DNA from 4 places in the Bacillus sp. 11C genome. Region 3 is predicted to be linked to each of the others. Evidence: riboswitches for the same ligand, from Rfam matches in the RefSeq annotation. Region 3 holds a riboswitch; each other region holds the start of a gene.
The links. A riboswitch is a leader RNA that binds a small molecule or an ion and turns the genes downstream of it on or off. The one in region 3 is predicted to bind thiamine pyrophosphate.
Positions count from the first base shown of each region.

Region 1: linked by a shared signal. The riboswitch ahead of tenA (thiaminase II) and the one ahead of ACY3LV_RS08520 (acetylornithine deacetylase) in region 3 are both predicted to bind thiamine pyrophosphate.
Region 2: linked by a shared signal. The riboswitch ahead of thiC (phosphomethylpyrimidine synthase ThiC) and the one ahead of ACY3LV_RS08520 (acetylornithine deacetylase) in region 3 are both predicted to bind thiamine pyrophosphate.
Region 4: linked by a shared signal. The riboswitch ahead of ACY3LV_RS11355 (YkoF family thiamine/hydroxymethylpyrimidine-binding protein) and the one ahead of ACY3LV_RS08520 (acetylornithine deacetylase) in region 3 are both predicted to bind thiamine pyrophosphate.

Region 1 is NZ_JBUPVZ010000007.1:189,016-193,248, forward strand. It holds gene thiO (glycine oxidase ThiO) at 1-478, opposite strand, end outside; gene tenI (thiazole tautomerase TenI) at 462-1,079, opposite strand; gene tenA (thiaminase II) at 1,057-1,764, opposite strand; TPP riboswitch at 1,846-1,954, opposite strand; gene ACY3LV_RS12445 (monovalent cation:proton antiporter family protein) at 2,017-3,861, opposite strand; gene prpE (bis(5'-nucleosyl)-tetraphosphatase PrpE) at 4,094-4,233, shown strand, end outside.
Region 2 is NZ_JBUPVZ010000015.1:84,186-88,418, forward strand. It holds gene thiC (phosphomethylpyrimidine synthase ThiC) at 179-1,951, opposite strand; TPP riboswitch at 2,083-2,190, opposite strand; gene ACY3LV_RS17790 (Type 1 glutamine amidotransferase-like domain-containing protein) at 2,259-2,951, opposite strand; gene ACY3LV_RS17795 (hypothetical protein) at 3,244-3,441, opposite strand; gene spo0M (sporulation control protein Spo0M) at 3,585-4,233, shown strand, end outside.
Region 3 is NZ_JBUPVZ010000004.1:310,474-314,706, forward strand. It holds gene ACY3LV_RS08515 (YlmC/YmxH family sporulation protein) at 155-400, opposite strand; gene ACY3LV_RS08520 (acetylornithine deacetylase) at 483-1,763, opposite strand; TPP riboswitch at 1,850-1,951, opposite strand; gene ACY3LV_RS08525 (ABC transporter ATP-binding protein) at 1,965-2,759, opposite strand; gene sigG (RNA polymerase sporulation sigma factor SigG) at 2,904-3,686, opposite strand; gene sigE (RNA polymerase sporulation sigma factor SigE) at 3,826-4,233, opposite strand, start outside.
Region 4 is NZ_JBUPVZ010000007.1:4,944-9,176, reverse strand. It holds gene ACY3LV_RS11365 (ABC transporter ATP-binding protein) at 1-1,176, opposite strand, end outside; gene ACY3LV_RS11360 (ECF transporter S component) at 1,163-1,762, opposite strand; gene ACY3LV_RS11355 (YkoF family thiamine/hydroxymethylpyrimidine-binding protein) at 1,803-2,366, opposite strand; TPP riboswitch at 2,461-2,573, opposite strand; gene ykoG (two-component system response regulator YkoG) at 2,676-3,362, shown strand; gene ACY3LV_RS11345 (ATP-binding protein) at 3,366-4,233, shown strand, end outside.

The DNA.
Region 1 (4,233 bases), on a different contig from region 3:
CTTTCGCATATGCCTTGCAAACGAAATAAGGCTCAACATGCACATCATCCTGAATAAAGGATGCCCCGAAAATGTCACCGGACGTATACGGCTCTTTTTCTAAAACTTCTTCTTTTGTATGCCAGCTGACTGATTCCAAATCATCCATCTTCCTCAGCCGCAGCACGTCTTCTTCAGAAAACGCCAGCTTAAACATACCGCCGTTATGTCGACTGATATCAATACCAGATAATGGGTAAAGCTCTTCTCCAAGACCTTTGTACAGACGCTGGCTGTGCATGGCGAAGTCAAAAAACGCGTCACGTTCCTCGCACTCGGCATGGGCGCCAAGCATTCCGGCAGCGGCACTTGTTGTTCTGCCGCCCATTGTCCCGCTTTCAAACAATGCGATTGTTTTGTTTTCCTTTGCTAAATGATAAGCAATCGCGGAACCAATAATCCCGCCTCCAATGACTACTGCATCATAATGCCTTTTCATAGCGCATCTCCTTTAGCTTACGGGAATATCGTCTGGCAGCTTCCAAAGGGTCAGCGGAAGAGAAAATTCCTGACATGACAGCGATGCCGTCTGCTCCCGCTTGTTTTACGTCTCTTAATCTGTCTGGTGTCATGCCGCCGATGGCCATAATCGGGATGGACATCCGCTGTTTGATTTCTGACAGCAAGGACATGCCTCTGCCTTCAAGACCCTTTTTGCAATCCGTTTCAAACACATGGCCGAACAATACGTAGTCCGCATCTTCCTTTTCTGCTTGAACGGCTTCCTCCAGTGAATGCACTGACCGCCCGATATGAAGGTGAGGAAATCTGGCTCTGACCTGCTTCGGTGAAAAGCTGTTGCTCGGCAGCTGCACGCGATGAATAGATGAAAAAAGTGCAATATCCACTCGCCCATTCATGACCAATTTTCGTTTATCTACCCCGCCTTCAGAAACAAGCTCAAGCAGTTTCAAAATGTCAGCCGCCGATTTAGACCGTTCTCGAATGTGAATGTAATCAACTTCATTCTGAATCGCTATGATGACTCTCGCTAACGTTTCAACCGGCTTGCAGTCATCAGTTATGGCGTGAAGCTCCAAATTCCTCCACCTCTTTTATGCCGCGGTTAGACCAGCCTTCTTTTTGATAGGCCATTCCCCAAAATTGATACTCATAAAAGCTTGAAATAACAAAATTCTCTTTCATCTTGGCACGCACTTCCTCCGTGCTGTTTTCCGCCAGCTCATCAAAGCGATTGATTTGCTCTTCGACCTGCTGTCTGAACCAGTCACCGCCGTATGTGCTGATCCACTTCTGATAAATCGGATGCCCCGGATCACATGTCAGTAATTTCTCGCCAACCTCGTAATACAGCCAGTAGCATGGCAGCAGGGCCGCTAAGATCTCAGCAAAATTTCCGCTCAAAACCGAACGGTACATATGGGATGTATAAGAGTATGCTGTAGGAGACGGCTTAAAGGCCTTACGCTCTTCATCACTGATGTCCAGCAGCTCCGCAAACTCGCGGTGAAGCGCCATTTCCGCCTCATATGTACCTTGGGCGTGGCTTGCCATCCGGCCCGTTGTATAAAGGTCCTTCGCATAAGCGGCGCCGAACGATTGCACCTTGGCAAAATGCGTTAAATAATAAGAATCCTGAAGCACGTAGTATTTAAAACGGTCAATCGGAAGCGTTCCGTCACCGATTCCCTGAACGAACGGATGGACAAAGCTCCCTTCCCACCATTCTGCGGCTGCACTGCGGCATTCTTCTGAAAATTTCACACGTCATTCCCCCTGTCTGATAAATAAAAAAACCACTTTCCCGCAAGGAAAAGTGGTTTGGAATTGGCGTAGTAAACTAACACAAATACCGCTCCACTTCCCTACGCAGGTCTGAACCTGTTCAAGTTATGAGGGTCTAAAAGTCACACTTTTATCTCAGCCCTTATGAAGGACACCCCTAGTGGTTATACGAATACATATTGAATTGTTGTTGCACCTCTATATTAACACGAATCCCTATTTGGTCAAGGTTTATCCTTCTAATGTTTTCTTAAGTTCCATTACATACACCCTAGACCCGGTGACAATTAAGCGGTCTCCCAGTTTCAGCCTTGTATCCCCATGAGGAACGATGCTGTCCACACCTCTAAAAATCCTGACAAAGATGACGTCTCCTGTAAAAGGGAATTCCCGTAAAATCACACCGTCGTACGTGCTGTTTTCCATATTAATTTGATACAGAGAAGACTCTTGGTTCGTGAGCAGCTTCATGACACCAGGCGCTTCTATTAGCGCGCGAAGCAGCGTTTTTGTCGACAGCAGAATAGAAAAGATGTTGATTCCCTGCTCCTTCAAAGTTGCTTCATTTTCGGGTGATCCCACGCTGGCAATGACTCTTCCTGTTCCTTTTTCTTTTGCAAGTAACGCAATGTCCGCATTCATGTCTTCATTCCCAGTTGCGACAACCAGGATATCTGCATCAAAAATGCCCAGTGATTCAAGCGTCTGGTGTTCATAGTCAGAGATGGCTTCAACGGTAAATACTGATTCTGACAGCTTTTCCTCCGCATTCTCTTGATAGACATGCACAACACGCACGTCATACTCCTCTTCCGGCAGTTCAAGAGTAACCGGCAATGTCATTTGGTTCGCGCCGATAAACGTAATTGTCTTTTTCTCCTCCGGGTGCTCTTCCCGTGTGTATAATTTTTTAAATAAGACCGGCGAAAAAATACTGGCAATGACGGCTACTAACGTCAACGCTCCTGACATATTTGCGCTGATCACGTGAAGCTGCTGTCCGATTGTCGCAGCGGCAATCACGAGCGAGAGCGTTGATGTCAGCAGGAAACCAGACGCCAAAGTGGTTCGTTTATCATACCACTTCTTCAAGTACAGGACAGGAATGATTTTGCTGACTAACAGCGCCAAAAGCAGAAGCGGGATCATGATTAAAATTTTCGGATCTTGGAAAAGGGTCCAAATATCGAGCTTCACACCGACCATTACAAAGAAAATCGGAATTAAGAACCCGTAGCCGAATGAATCCAGCTGCTGAACAAGTTCTTTGTTTGGCGAAAGAAGGGAAACGAGAACCCCCGCTAAGAAAGCGCCGAGAATATTTTCCGCCCCAAGTGATTCAGACAGGGCAACCAGTACGATAATTAACGTAAAAATGGCACGCGTCCCGATCTGAATCGTCCCTTTTGACATCGACTCAACAAATGAGCGATGTTTAAAGACCCGGCCGAAAAAGTAAAGCACCACTCCGGCTGCAAACAGGATCATCAAGAGCCACATGTTCCCGCTGTCTTCTCCGTATAGAGAAGAAAACACAGCAAGAAGAATCATCGTGACCAAATCAGCAATCACGGCAACAAGCAAAATAATCTGCCCGATATTTGAATTCATAATCCGTTCTTCTTTTAACGTTGGAACGACAACACCTAACGAAATCGTTGAAATAATTAGCGTCATTAAAAACGCATTTTCGATAAATCCTGCCAAGACGAACCCATAGGACAGCAGCAATGATAAAATAAATATACCGGCAAAAATAATGGACGCCGTAGCAAACGTATTAGGCGCCGCTTTGCCGTTCGGCAGGAGCTGCTTTTTCTTTCCTTTCTCAAACGATGAAAAATCAATTTCAAGCCCGCTTAAAAACATTAAAAAGATAAATCCGAGCAAAGAAAGCGTCTCAAGCCATGTATCACCCTCGACAACTAAATTAAGACCGCTTTTTCCGATAATCAGCCCCATAATGATTTCTGCAACAACAACCGGGATCGTCAGTTTAAAGCGGTGCAAAAGGATGGGTGTTAAAAATGCAACGATAAGTACAACAACTAAAGATGCGACAGATGAATGCGCCATAATCAGAACCTCCTTTTTAGGTCAGGGTTATTTCAGTTCTCAATCAAAGAACAAAACCTCATTTTTTAAAAAACATAACGCGATTTTAACAAGGATGATGATAAAAAATAAAGTAAAAAGGTCTTATTCCTGTTTAGAAAATAATTCTTCTATAATTTGCACATAAAAGCCTGTGATGACTCACAGCACTTTGCTCCATAATAAATAAAACAATCGGCAAGGAGGATCACGCATGGCTTACGATATAATCAGCGATATTCATGGCTGCTATGATGAAATGATGGCATTAATCCAAAAGCTTGGCTATACAATGAAAAATGGAGTGCCTGTCCACGAAGAAGGCAGGGTGCTTGTTTTTGCCGGAGATTTAAC
Region 2 (4,233 bases), on a different contig from region 3:
GCTTCATATCAATTTCCTCCATGGGCATCGTTACTTCATAACCTCTCGTTTGTTTTCAAAATCAGAGCTTAAACGGCAAAATCTTATTCCCATTAATACAAAAAAAGGCCCTTATCTAAAAGATAAGAGCCTTCGGTGCCCCGATCAGAAATGCTGAAATTAATTCGCTGGCAATCTTTTATTTATAAAGCTGGCTGCCTTGATTTACAAATTCTTCGGCTTTTTCTTTCATCCCCTCTTCGATGGCATCCCATTCACTAAGCTCTTTGTCCTTCGCATAGTCCCGAATATCCTGAGAAATTCTCATGCTGCAAAACTTCGGACCGCACATTGAACAGAAATGAGCGGTTTTCGCTCCTTCTGCCGGCAAGGTTTCATCATGGTATTCAAGCGCTCTTTCCGGATCAAGAGATAGATGAAACTGGTCACGCCAACGGAATTCAAAGCGGGCTTTCGATAAAGCGTCATCCCGTTTTTGCGCTCCGGGATGCCCTTTGGCAAGATCAGCGGCATGCGCAGCAATTTTATATGTAATGACTCCTTCACGTACATCATCACGATTAGGCAGCCCCAAATGCTCCTTCGGCGTTACATAACAAAGCATGGCTGTTCCATACCAGCCGATCATCGCCGCTCCGATCGCTGAAGTAATATGGTCATAGCCCGGCGCAATATCTGTCGTCAGCGGTCCTAAGGTGTAAAAAGGCGCTTCTTTACAAATGTCCATTTGTTTATCGACGTTCTCTTTAATTTTATGCATCGGCACATGCCCTGGTCCCTCAATCATCACCTGAACATCATGCTTCCAGGCAATTTGCGTCAATTCTCCGAGAGTCTCCAATTCAGCAAACTGCGCTTCGTCATTGGCATCAGCGATTGATCCAGGGCGAAGCCCATCCCCAAGAGAGAAAGCAATATCATACGCTTTCATGATTTCACAGATTTCTTCAAAATGAGTATACAAAAAGCTTTCCTGATGATGAGCCAGACACCACTGTGCCATAATCGCTCCCCCGCGTGACACGATTCCCGTTGTCCGTTTGGCGGTTAACGGCACATACCGCAGCAAAACACCCGCGTGAATCGTAAAATAATCCACTCCCTGCTCTGCCTGCTCGATCAGCGTATCACGGTAAATCTCCCACGTTAAATCCTCCGCTACGCCGTTTACCTTTTCAAGGGCCTGATAAATCGGAACAGTTCCCACAGGCACGGGGCAATTGCGGATAATCCATTCACGCGTCGTATGAATGTCTTTTCCGGTAGAAAGATCCATCATCGTATCCGCTCCCCAGCGAATGGCCCACGTCATTTTTTCCACTTCTTCTTCTATAGATGACGTAACCGCTGAATTCCCGATATTCGCATTAATCTTCACATGAAAATTCCGGCCGATAATCATCGGTTCGCTTTCAGGATGATTAATATTTGAAGGAATGATCGCCCGGCCGCTTGCTACCTCATCTCTGACAAATTCGGGAGACACATGCTCGCGGATTGCGATAAACTCCATCTCAGGTGTAATGATCCCCTTTTTGGCATAATGCATTTGTGTGACATTTTGGCCTGCTTTCGCCCGCAGCGGTTTCCGCTTTAGTCCTGGGTAGCTTACGTTTAGGTTTGCTTTTTTATAACCGTTATCTTCTGGTTTGATCGCCCGTCCCTCATATTCTTCGACATCGCCGCGCTCACTGATCCATTTTTGGCGGAGAGGCTTTAATCCTTCTTGAATATGAATGGTCACATCAGGATCCGTATAAGGTCCGCTTGTATCATAGACACGCACAGGCGCGTTTTCCTCTTCGCCGAACGACCCTGTCGTCGGGCTCAATGCGATTTCCCTCATCGGCACTTGGATGTCCGCAGAAGAACCCTCCACATATACTTTCTTGCTACCCGAAAAACTCGACATAATAGAAATGTTGGCTTGCTGCACTGAATTGTTTTGCATCACTGATCTTCCCCTCTCTTCGTTTGAAAGGACAAAATCAAGCCCATAACCAGCACAAAAAACCGGATTCAAATGAATGAACCCGGTTACAGTCAGAAAGAAACTTATTATTGCCCAGCACGACAATAATAAAAACAATTTCTCTACTTCCCCACGCTGGTACGAACCAGATCAGGTCCAAAGGGTTAAGAAGCTTACCTTCTCTCTCAGCCCGAAAACGGGCACCCCCAGTAACTATTGATTTCGGACTTATCTTAACATAAAACCAACCTAAAAAAAAGAGGAATATATAAAATATTCAGCTAATTCACCCCAAATATTTGACCGGCAGCGGAGTTTCAAATATTTCATGTTCACCCCTCGTCACCCGATATACCTTTGCACCCGGTCTTGAACTCACTGTCTGAAACAGCTGATTATTTATGAAATGGAGAGCCGCTCCATCTTCCGCCGCATAGCCCTCGCACAAGAATTCGTTACATATCAGCTGATGGTATATCGGTCTCCGATCCTTCTCACCGTCATAATGAGGACAAAAGCTTCCTTGCAAAAAGCCTAAACTTTTCATACTTGTCAGCGGTCCGGCTGAATCCGTCACCCCTTCTGCAAACCAGCAGATCGCACCGGCACTTAATCCAGCTAGAACCACACCGCTCTTCCACGCCTCTCTGAGAATAAGATCCAGCCCCCACTCCTTCCATAGCACAAGCATATTCCGTGTATTCCCCCCGCCAACATAAATCACGTCCTTTTCCATAACAAAAGAAGTTAAATCTGTTGACGGCGGCTTAAATAAGGATAAATGAGATGGCACACAATCCAATGTTTGAAATGTATGATAAAACCGCTGAACATAGTTTTGGGAATCACCGCTTGCCGTCGGCAAAAAACAAATACGAGGCGTCTTCCGTGCCGATTGATTCATGATATATCGATCGAGGGACAAATTTTCTGGCTCCATCGAAAAACCTCCCCCTCCCATCGCAATAATCTGTTTCATCATCCCACTCCCCGACAAAATTTGTTATTCATTATAGCATGACACAAGCCTAAATATTTTTTTATCAGAAAGAGCTAGAACATTAAATTCCTAACGATGATTTATAGCCCGAATCAAACCTAACAGCAACTAAAACCAGCATAAAATAAAAATTGCGCAGAACAGAACTCGCAAACCCAGACCTCAGAAAGCGTTGCATGAACAATTAGTTACAGTTGTTCATTTCATAGAGAACTGTAACAAAGTCATAAAAAAAGACGGTGTCTCATTTATGGGACACCGTCTCTTCCTTTTATTGCTCCACTCTTTGTAAAGCCTCGTTTACCGTTTCTTTTATAAACGCGTCTTCACCGCTTAATGAGTCTAAACTGAGATCACCATTTCTCAGCCTTTCGGAAATATTGTTTATATCCTCTTCTACCGTGATTTGCAGTTCACCAGCCAAAAACATTCTATGTAATTCATCAGCAACCAGACTTTCTTTATTCATTTCAACTCCGCTCCTTTGCTTTAAATTATTCTTAGTCTGTCCCAAGACTTTACGAATATAGGAAAAAAGTATGAATCAAACGAATCTTTTTTCCTCTTTCTTACGTATATCTGTTGAGAAAAAGAAAAAGGGGAAGATCTAATATGTCATTTTTCAAGAAGTTTGCGGCAAGTGCCGGAATCGGTGCTGCAAAAGTAGATACAATTTTAGAGAAAGACGCCTATTATCCAGGAGAAGAAGTACGGGGAACTGTCCATGTCAAAGGCGGAAAAATCGCTCAGGACATCCGCTACATTGACTTACAGCTTAATACACGGTACGTCATTGTAAAAGACGATGAAGAGCACCGTAAATACGCTACAATCCATTCTTTTCGGGTCACTGGTTCATTCACCATTCAGCCTGGTGAAGAGCATCAATTTCCATTCTCATTCACTCTCCCTCTTGATACGCCGATCACTGTAGGGAAGGTAGAAGTCGCCGTAGTGACAGACCTTGATATTCAAGGCGGTATCGATAAATCCGACCATGACCGCATTTACGTTGAAGCGCATCCCTGGATTGAAAGTGTGCTGGAAGCAATCGAAAACCTGGGCTTCCGCCTGAACGAAGCAGACTGCGAACAAGCGCCCTACTTCCGGCGCCGACTTCCATTTGTTCAAGAATTTGAGTTCGTCCCAACATCAGGCTACTATCGTCAGATGCTTGATGAATTAGAAATTATTTTCCTTTTAGACGAAGACGGTTTAGACATGATTATCGAAGTCGACCGCAGAGCAAGGGGCCTGCGAG
Region 3 (4,233 bases):
AACCTTTCGACAAACATTTAAAAAAGCGGAATTTCCCACTTATTTTACCACATCTTTCTGCATTCGTTGAGCGCCGATTTGCATATTTCTAAATGAAATGTGCCGGAAGAAACTGGACTTCCGGCATTTTCCAATCAGCAGCAGACAAGCAGGTTTATGCATGCGGTTCACTTAATCGGACCAAGATCACATCTTCCCCGATTTTTACTATATTTCGCCATGGAATGACTAATTCCTCTTCTTTTCCAAAAAATCCGAGAACCTTCCCATTCCCCCCTAATATGATCGCCTGAATTTTACCAGTAGTCACATTGATATCGATATCGCCAATGCTCCCCAGCTTTTTCCCGTTTGAGACATTGACAACATCCTTCACCTGAAATTCTGAAATGCTGATCATTCCATCACGTCCTTTTTCCGTCCTTTTTTCAAGTATATGAATGGGCGGGCTGAACCTTGTCAGCAAGAAGAAATTTTCATGGTTACTGTTCTTTTTTACCGCTGCACCATCTAATGATAAAATCGAGCATGATTTTTGTGTAATCCACCAGCTGCTCAATCGATACCTCCTCGTTCACAGAGTGTGCATTGTGCAGATCGCCAGGACCGTAGATCACGCTTGGAATCCCGGCATTAAACAGCCATCCCCCGTCTGTAACGGATTGAGAAACGTCAATAACCGGATGCTCCCGTTTCACTTCCTCATGAGACGCTGTAAGCGCTAAGACGCCTGGGTGGCTGGGGTCAACTTCCAGTGCCGGAAAAATTTCTCCTTTGTCTTCAATCATAGATGAGCCTCCCCACTTAAAAACAGGGCGGTTTTCCCTAAGCCAAATATCACTGTCGCTCAGCCGGTTGATGTAATCTTCTATTTCCGCTGCCACTTGTTCATGGGTTTCATTCGGGTAAAAATGGACCGTGATCCACAGGCGGCACTCGTCGGCTATAAAAGCCGCATGTCTGCCGCCTTCAATAACAGCCGGATTAATGGTATTTGTGCCGGGTTTAAAGCCGGGATAACTTTTCAAGATGGACCAGTGGCGCTCCAGTTCACCGAGTCCCGCAATGATTTTAGCCATTTTTTCAATTGCACTTGCCCCGAAGGTTCCTCCTCCAGCATGAATCATATTCCGTCTCGTTCCATCATGAAACGTTTGACTGCTTTTGATTTCGATCCAGCCAGTAATGACACCGCCTTGGCCTTGAATATGCATGTCGCTCGTATCGGCGACAATTGCAAAATCAGCGTGGTAGCCTCTCTTACAGCATTCAAGTGTGCCGGCTTCGCCGACTTCCTCCCCGATCACTGATTGCAAAATCAAATCACCTGGAAGTTCAATGCCGGCTTCATGAATCAATTTGACCGCAAACAGCACACACGCCAACCCGCCTTTCATATCTGAAGCGCCTCGTCCGATTAAGAAACCGTTTTTCTCAATTGGGTGAAACGGATTATGCTCCCACCCCTCATCCTCTTTTACCTCTGCCACATCTACATGGCCATTGATGATTAAGCTATGATAACCGGCTGAATCTGTCCCTTTTAGAAGACCCACTACATTTGGATCTCCCGGGTACACGTCCCATTTATCGATCGAGAATCCCATGTCATGTAAAAACCCTGCAATCCATGACTGGACGCCGTCTGTATTCCTTGCAGGCGGAGCAGGTGTCTGATAAGAGATCAGCGTTTTTGCAAGCTCAATCAGGTCCCCCTTTTGATCTTCCGCTTTTTTTAACAGAGAGTCTATTTGTTGATTCAATGTGATCCGCTCCTTTTCTTAAAAATCAAAAAGCCGTTTCATATGTTATGAAACGGCTCAATCAAAACAGACAGAGTCCTATGTACTCCGCTTTTTCACCGCTTCCCTCCGCTGGCATGATCCAGATCAGGTCAAAAGGGTTGAGACAATGTCTCTCTCAGCTTCGAAAAGCACCCCTAGGATGAATCTATGTGTTGTTTGTCAGGCATTCGTGATCGGCTCGGCTCTTGTTAAAAACGGCCGATCCTGATTCCATAATACATGGATTGGCGTATCAAAAAAAGCCGAAAGTATGTGATCAGTAAGCATTTCCTTTATTTCTCCGGATTTAAAGACCTCTCCCTGTTTTAACAAAAGGGCTTTGTTAAAGACCGGCAAAATTTCTTCCGCATGATGAGTCACATAAAGGATCGATGGCGCATTTTCTTTGTTTGCAATGTATGTAATCGTGTCTAACAATTTTTCCCGGGCAATAAAATCCAGCCCTGTGACCGGTTCGTCCAGTATCAGCAGCTCCGGATCCGCCATTAGCGCTCTTGCAATCAAGGCTCTTTGTTTTTCTCCTTGAGAAAGGGTTTCATAACGGCGGTCGGCATATTCAATTGCTCCCAAATCCTCTAACAAACCAATCGCTTTTTCCCTGATTTCCGCACTTGGCGTTTCATACAATCCAATTGAAGCGTAAGCTCCGCTCAAAGCAATTTCAAACGCTGAATCTGCCGGGTGCAATTTTTGCTGAAGAGCCGCTGAGACGAGGCCGATTTTCTGCCTGAGCTTCTCCCCAAGCTCGGTTTTGCCAAATTCATGGCCAAGCACCTGCATCTCGCCTGATGTTGGAAAATAATATGAACAAAGCATATTTAACAGTGCGGTCTTTCCCGCGCCATTCAGTCCGTACAGCACCCAATTTTCCTTTTCTTCCACCCTCCAATGGATATCCCTCAGTATCCACTTTCCATTTCGTTTTAATGAGACATTGTCAAGCTGCAAAATCATCGTGTTCCTCCTCTTTACTGCCTTCTATAATTGTTTAAATTTTCATAAAACTTTGTACGAACTAGGATACCTTATTTTTTCCAAAACGTAAACCGCCCGCAATAGAAAAGCCTTTAAAACAAAAATTGTTTTAAAGGCTTTTCATTATTGATGGATATTCTTATTCATTTGTTTGATAGCCGCTTTTTCAAGCCTGGACACCTGCGCTTGGGAAATCCCGATTTCCTCCGCTACTTCCATTTGTGTTTTCCCTTGGAAGAACCTCTTTCTCAAAATCATTTTTTCCCTATCATTCAGTCTTCTCATGCCCTCTTTTAAAGCCAGCTCTTCAATCCATTGTGAATCTTTATTGCGCTCATCACTAATTTGGTCCATCACATAGATAGGGTCTCCGCCGTCGTTATAGATCGGTTCAAATAGAGAAACCGGATCCTGAATGGCATCAAGCGCAAATACAATTTCTTCATGCGGTACTTCAAGAACTTTTGCGATGTCTTCTGCAGTCGGCTCCTTGCTTGTCTCACTGATTAACCGCTCTCTTACCTGAAGTGCCTTGTAAGCGATGTCCCGGAGTGATCTTGAGACACGAATCGGGTTATTATCGCGTAAATACCTGCGGATCTCTCCGATTATCATAGGTACAGCGTATGTTGAAAACTTAACATTGTGGCTTAGGTCAAAATTATCAATGGATTTCATTAGTCCGATGCAGCCGACCTGAAATAAGTCATCAACATACTCTCCTCTGTTATTAAATCTTTGAATGACACTTAAGACAAGACGCAAGTTCCCGTTTACAAGCTTTTCTCTCGCTGAATCATCGCCTTCATCCTGCAGCTGCCTAAACAGCTTTCTCATCTCTTCATTCTTGAGTACTGGTAATTTGGAGGTATCCACCCCGCAGATTTCGACTTTATTTCTCGACACTTTTTTCCCTCCCTACAGGAGCTGCTGTACAACGTTAAGTATCTCCTTGGGTGGGAAAAATATGCACTGCACTCAGATCGAAAAACAGTCGAATTCAGGAAATCCCTGTAAAATCAAGGGTTCTATACTATAAAAAATTTTACACCATTTTGTTGAATTCTTTTCTCAATCTTTTTATTATTCTTTTCTCCAGACGTGAAATATAAGACTGGGAAATTCCCATCATATCCGCTACATCCTTTTGGGTCTTTTCTTCTTCGCCGACAAGCCCAAACCGCAGCTCCATGATTTGCTTTTCCCTCTCATTAAGCTGTTCAAGCGCTTTTTTCAAAAGCTTTTTATCTACGTTAGCTTCTATGTCTTTTGTGATAATGTCATCGTCCGTGCCGAGCACATCAGAAAGCAAAAGCTCATTGCCGTCCCAATCAATATTAAGCGGCTCATCAAAGGAAACCTCTGACCGGATTTTGTTGTTTCTTCTTAAATACATCAGGATTTCATTTTCTATACAGCGTGAGGCATAGGTCGCCAGCTTGATTTTCTTTTC
Region 4 (4,233 bases), on a different contig from region 3:
GAACATCAGCTCGTCATACACCGTATTGGTGACGAACTGATGCTCCGGGTTTTGAAAAACAAATCCCAAACGTTTTCGCAGTTCTTTTTCTTTATATGAATGCAGCGGCTGATCATATAGAAGAATCTTGCCGCTTTGCGGCTTCATAAGACGTGCGAGAACAGATAAAAGCGTCGATTTACCAGTGCCGTTAGGGCCGACAAGCGCCGTCAAAGAGCCTTCGTGCAATGAAAAGCTAAGGTCTTTGAAAATCGTCTGATGTCCTCTTGCGAATGAAAGGCCGCTGACTTCCAGCACACTCTTCCCAGAAGGAGTTTCTTTCTTTTCTGCATACTCGGCAGGAAAAGGCTTTTTGAACAGCGTTTCCTTTGATAAAGTAAACGGCATACTGCATTTTTTCTGCAGATCAGATACTTTTGGAATCGCGATGCCCATTTGCTTTAGGGTTGCCGCTTCGTACTGAAATAGATCTTGCGTTCGGCCATCCAGCGCTTTTTTTCCTGCTTTGTCCAGCACGATCGTTCTTTCAACCCAAGGCGTCCAGTCATCAAGCTGATGCTCAATGACAAGGAGGCTGAAGCCTTTATCACGCTGAAGATCTTTCATCATGTGAACGAACTCCCGCGCTGAATAAGGATCTAGAAGAGAAGTCGGCTCGTCTAACATAATGAGCTCGGGTTCCATGGCCAGTATACAGGCAAGAGCAACTTTCTGTTTTTGTCCCCCTGACAAAGTGGATATTGTTTTTTCTTTTAAATGAGCAATACGTAATTTTTCTAAAACGGCATCGATCTTCTCCGTCATCTCTTCTTTCGGAATCTGCAGATTTTCCAGCCCGAAAGCGATTTCGTCCTCCACCGTCAGCATGCAAAACTGCTGATCGGGGTCCTGAAAGACGACCCCGGCATACTGGGCTACCGTTTCGGAGGCTCCAGGGTCTGTGACCGGCTTTTCAAGTAAAAATACATGCCCCGACTGTGTGCCGTCACAAGCCTCCGGGTAGAGACCGTTTAAACAAAGGGCGAGCGAGCTTTTTCCGCATCCGCTCGGTCCTAGCAATAAAGCGCATTCTCCTTTTTGAAGCTCAAACGAAATATTTTGAAAAACCGGGTTCGCGTCTTCTTCATAAGAGAAGCTGAGCCTGTCAACCGTGAGAAGCTTATCAAAGGCTTGCATGTTCTGATACCCGTTTCCGTTTCTTTTTCAGTTCCTTTCCGAGTGCCATTCCGTTTAGCACGCCCGTATAAGCGAGAGAGTCGCTGACAGCCTTCCCGAGAAGTCCCGCAAGAAGTGCGCCGGAAGCAAGACGGATTATAAACAAAATGAGAAGATAACCTGGTGAATAGGCAATATAGCCAGAAACAAATAGATTATAGATAAAGCTGGCTACTGAAGATCCCATTCCTGCCAGCATAAGTACAGGCAGAGAATATGCTTTCCAGCGCGTCGCGAGAAATACAGCTTCAGCCCCGAGACCTTGAACGATGCCGACGACGATGACCATCGGGCCAGATGGATTTCCCAGCAGGCATTCAACGAGAGCGGCTATGACTTCAGAAACTAGCGCTGCTCCGGGTTTTCGAATAATGTACGCGGCGATGATGGAAACGATAAACCAAATACCGAAAATAGGTTCATAAGCGATTGGACCGAACATACCTGCAAGTACGTTTCCAAAATGCGTAAATAATAAATAAACCACGGCAAAAACAATACTGATAACGGACATAATGACAATTTCTTTTACTTTCCAGCTTTTCATTTTATCCCTGCTTTCTGTTTTTTCTAGATGGACTGTTAGCCTAAACATTCACAGTCATGGTTACGTGCTTTGTTTGCTTTCCAGCCATACGGAAAACGGCTTCCAATGTCCTGAATACGTCATGCGCATCCCCGTCAAGCTCACTCGCGTAATGGACACCTTGTACGAAGGTGCCTTCTGCTTTCGCAATGTCGACAGCTTCCATGATCAAGCCCATATAATCGGGCTCATTCATCGGATAAAGGGCAAATTGGCACGGCGCTTCCGCGTTCAGGCTCCGGACAGCATCTTCATTGACACGATTATCGTCTGCGGAAAGATATGTATCTCCTTGTGTGTCGCCCGGGCATCCGATGGAAAACGTGCCGTTCATGACGATGTGTTTTTCGCTGTTTGCCGCGTTAAGATAAATGGCTTTGGCTGCATCGAATACATGATCAGCCGATCCTCGTAAGATTGTGCTGATATGGTCGGTTTTCGTCCAAACCTTAGATGTGTCGGTTTTTTTCAGTGCAGACTTGATCACATTGATAAAATCATCTGTCATCGGATATAAAGAGAACCGAAAACCGGCGATTCTGCTTGTACCGCATATTTGCTGCATTTCTTTCACCTCTTGTTTTTTGGTAAAATAAAAAACTGCATATTCTAAGGGAATATGCAGTAAGAGATCGATTAAGCGCACAAAAAATACACCATTCGGTCAACCTGCACTTCCCCACGCTGGTATTATCCAGATCGGGTCATAAGGGATCAAAGCGCGTTACTCTCGCGCTTTATCTCAGCCAAAACAGCACCCCTAGTGCTTTCCGTATACAATTTTTTATGTTGACATCATAATAGATGATAAGAATCATTTTGTAAACCAAGAAATCATTTTTTTCATATCGAGTCAGGAGAGGGATGATCGGATTTGGAAAAAGGACACATATTAATTGTGGAAGATGAAGAAAAAATCGCCAGAGTGCTTCAGCTTGAATTGGAGTATGAAGGTTACAGCGTTACCATGAAACACAATGGTACGGAAGGGCTGAATGCGGCAGCGGAAGGCGGGTATACCTTGGTGCTTCTTGATGTTATGCTTCCGGGACTTAGCGGCCTGGAGGTGCTGCGCCGCTTGAGAAAAACGGATTCGCAAACACCGGTCATTTTATTAACGGCGCGCGACAGTGTGCCTGATAAGGTAACTGGACTGGACATCGGTGCCAATGACTATGTCACAAAGCCGTTTGAAATTGAAGAATTACTTGCCAGAATCAGGGCGGCACTGCGCCAAAAAGGGACAAAAACAAAAGATATTGACACCTTTCTTACTTATGACGACTTACGGGTGAATGAAAAAACACGTGAAGTGAGACGCGGAGACAAAGAGGTGGAATTAACGCCGCGGGAATTTGATTTGCTCGTCTATATGCTGAAGCATCCGCAGCAAGTGCTGACACGGGAGCAGATTTTAAGCTCAGTATGGGGATTTGATTATATTGGTGATACAAATGTCGTGGACGTCTACATCAGATACATCAGAAAAAAGTTGGATTATCCTTACGAAAAACAGCTGATCCATACGATTCGCGGGGTTGGCTATGCCATTAAGGGGTAAAAAATGAAGCTAAAGACCAAGATTCATCTATACACATCACTATCGCTGTTACTGTTATTAATTCTGGTCCATACCGCGGTCTATCTCATTTTTTCATCCGCCCTGACATCAAAGGATGCGGCCCGGCTTGCAGATGAGACCAGTAACATCGCCGAAGCACTGCATGCTGCTGAAACAGAAGGAGTGGCTTTGCAGGACATGCTGCAGGCCTATCTTCCGGCAAACGGCATGGTCCGTGTTGTGAATGGAGATCAAAAAGCCGTTATGACGATGACAAAAGAAAAAGCGTATAAAGATTTCCCTCTCGCTTTTCATAGCGGTGAAACTGCAGATGTAAGGAAACATGACGGCAAACTGTTTGCTGAAGCTGCTGTTCCGGTTATTTGGACCGATGGGCAAGTGGTATCTCTTCAGCTGGTTGAAAGGCTGGAGAACACAGAAGAGAGTCTGTTTCTGCTGAAAATCATCTTAATCGCTGCGAGTGCTGCTGTCTGTATCGCTTCTTTTTTTGCGGGAAGCTTGCTCGCCCGCCGGATCATCAATCCAATCAGGCGATTAATGATGACGATGAAAGACATACAGCGGGAGAAAGCATTCAAAACGATTTCCTTGGAAGGACAGTCCCACGACGAGTTATATCAGATGGGGCTGACGTTTAATGAGATGGCGATGATGCTGAAAGATCATTACGATAAACAGCAGCAATTCGTTCAAGATGCTTCACACGAATTGAAAACCCCGCTCACGATTATAGAAAGCTACAGCAGCCTGATGAAGCGATGGGGGGCAAAAAAGCCGGAAGTGCTTGAGGAATCGATAGAAGCCATTTATTCAGAAGCGCTGCATATGAAAAAACTGACCAATCAGCTTC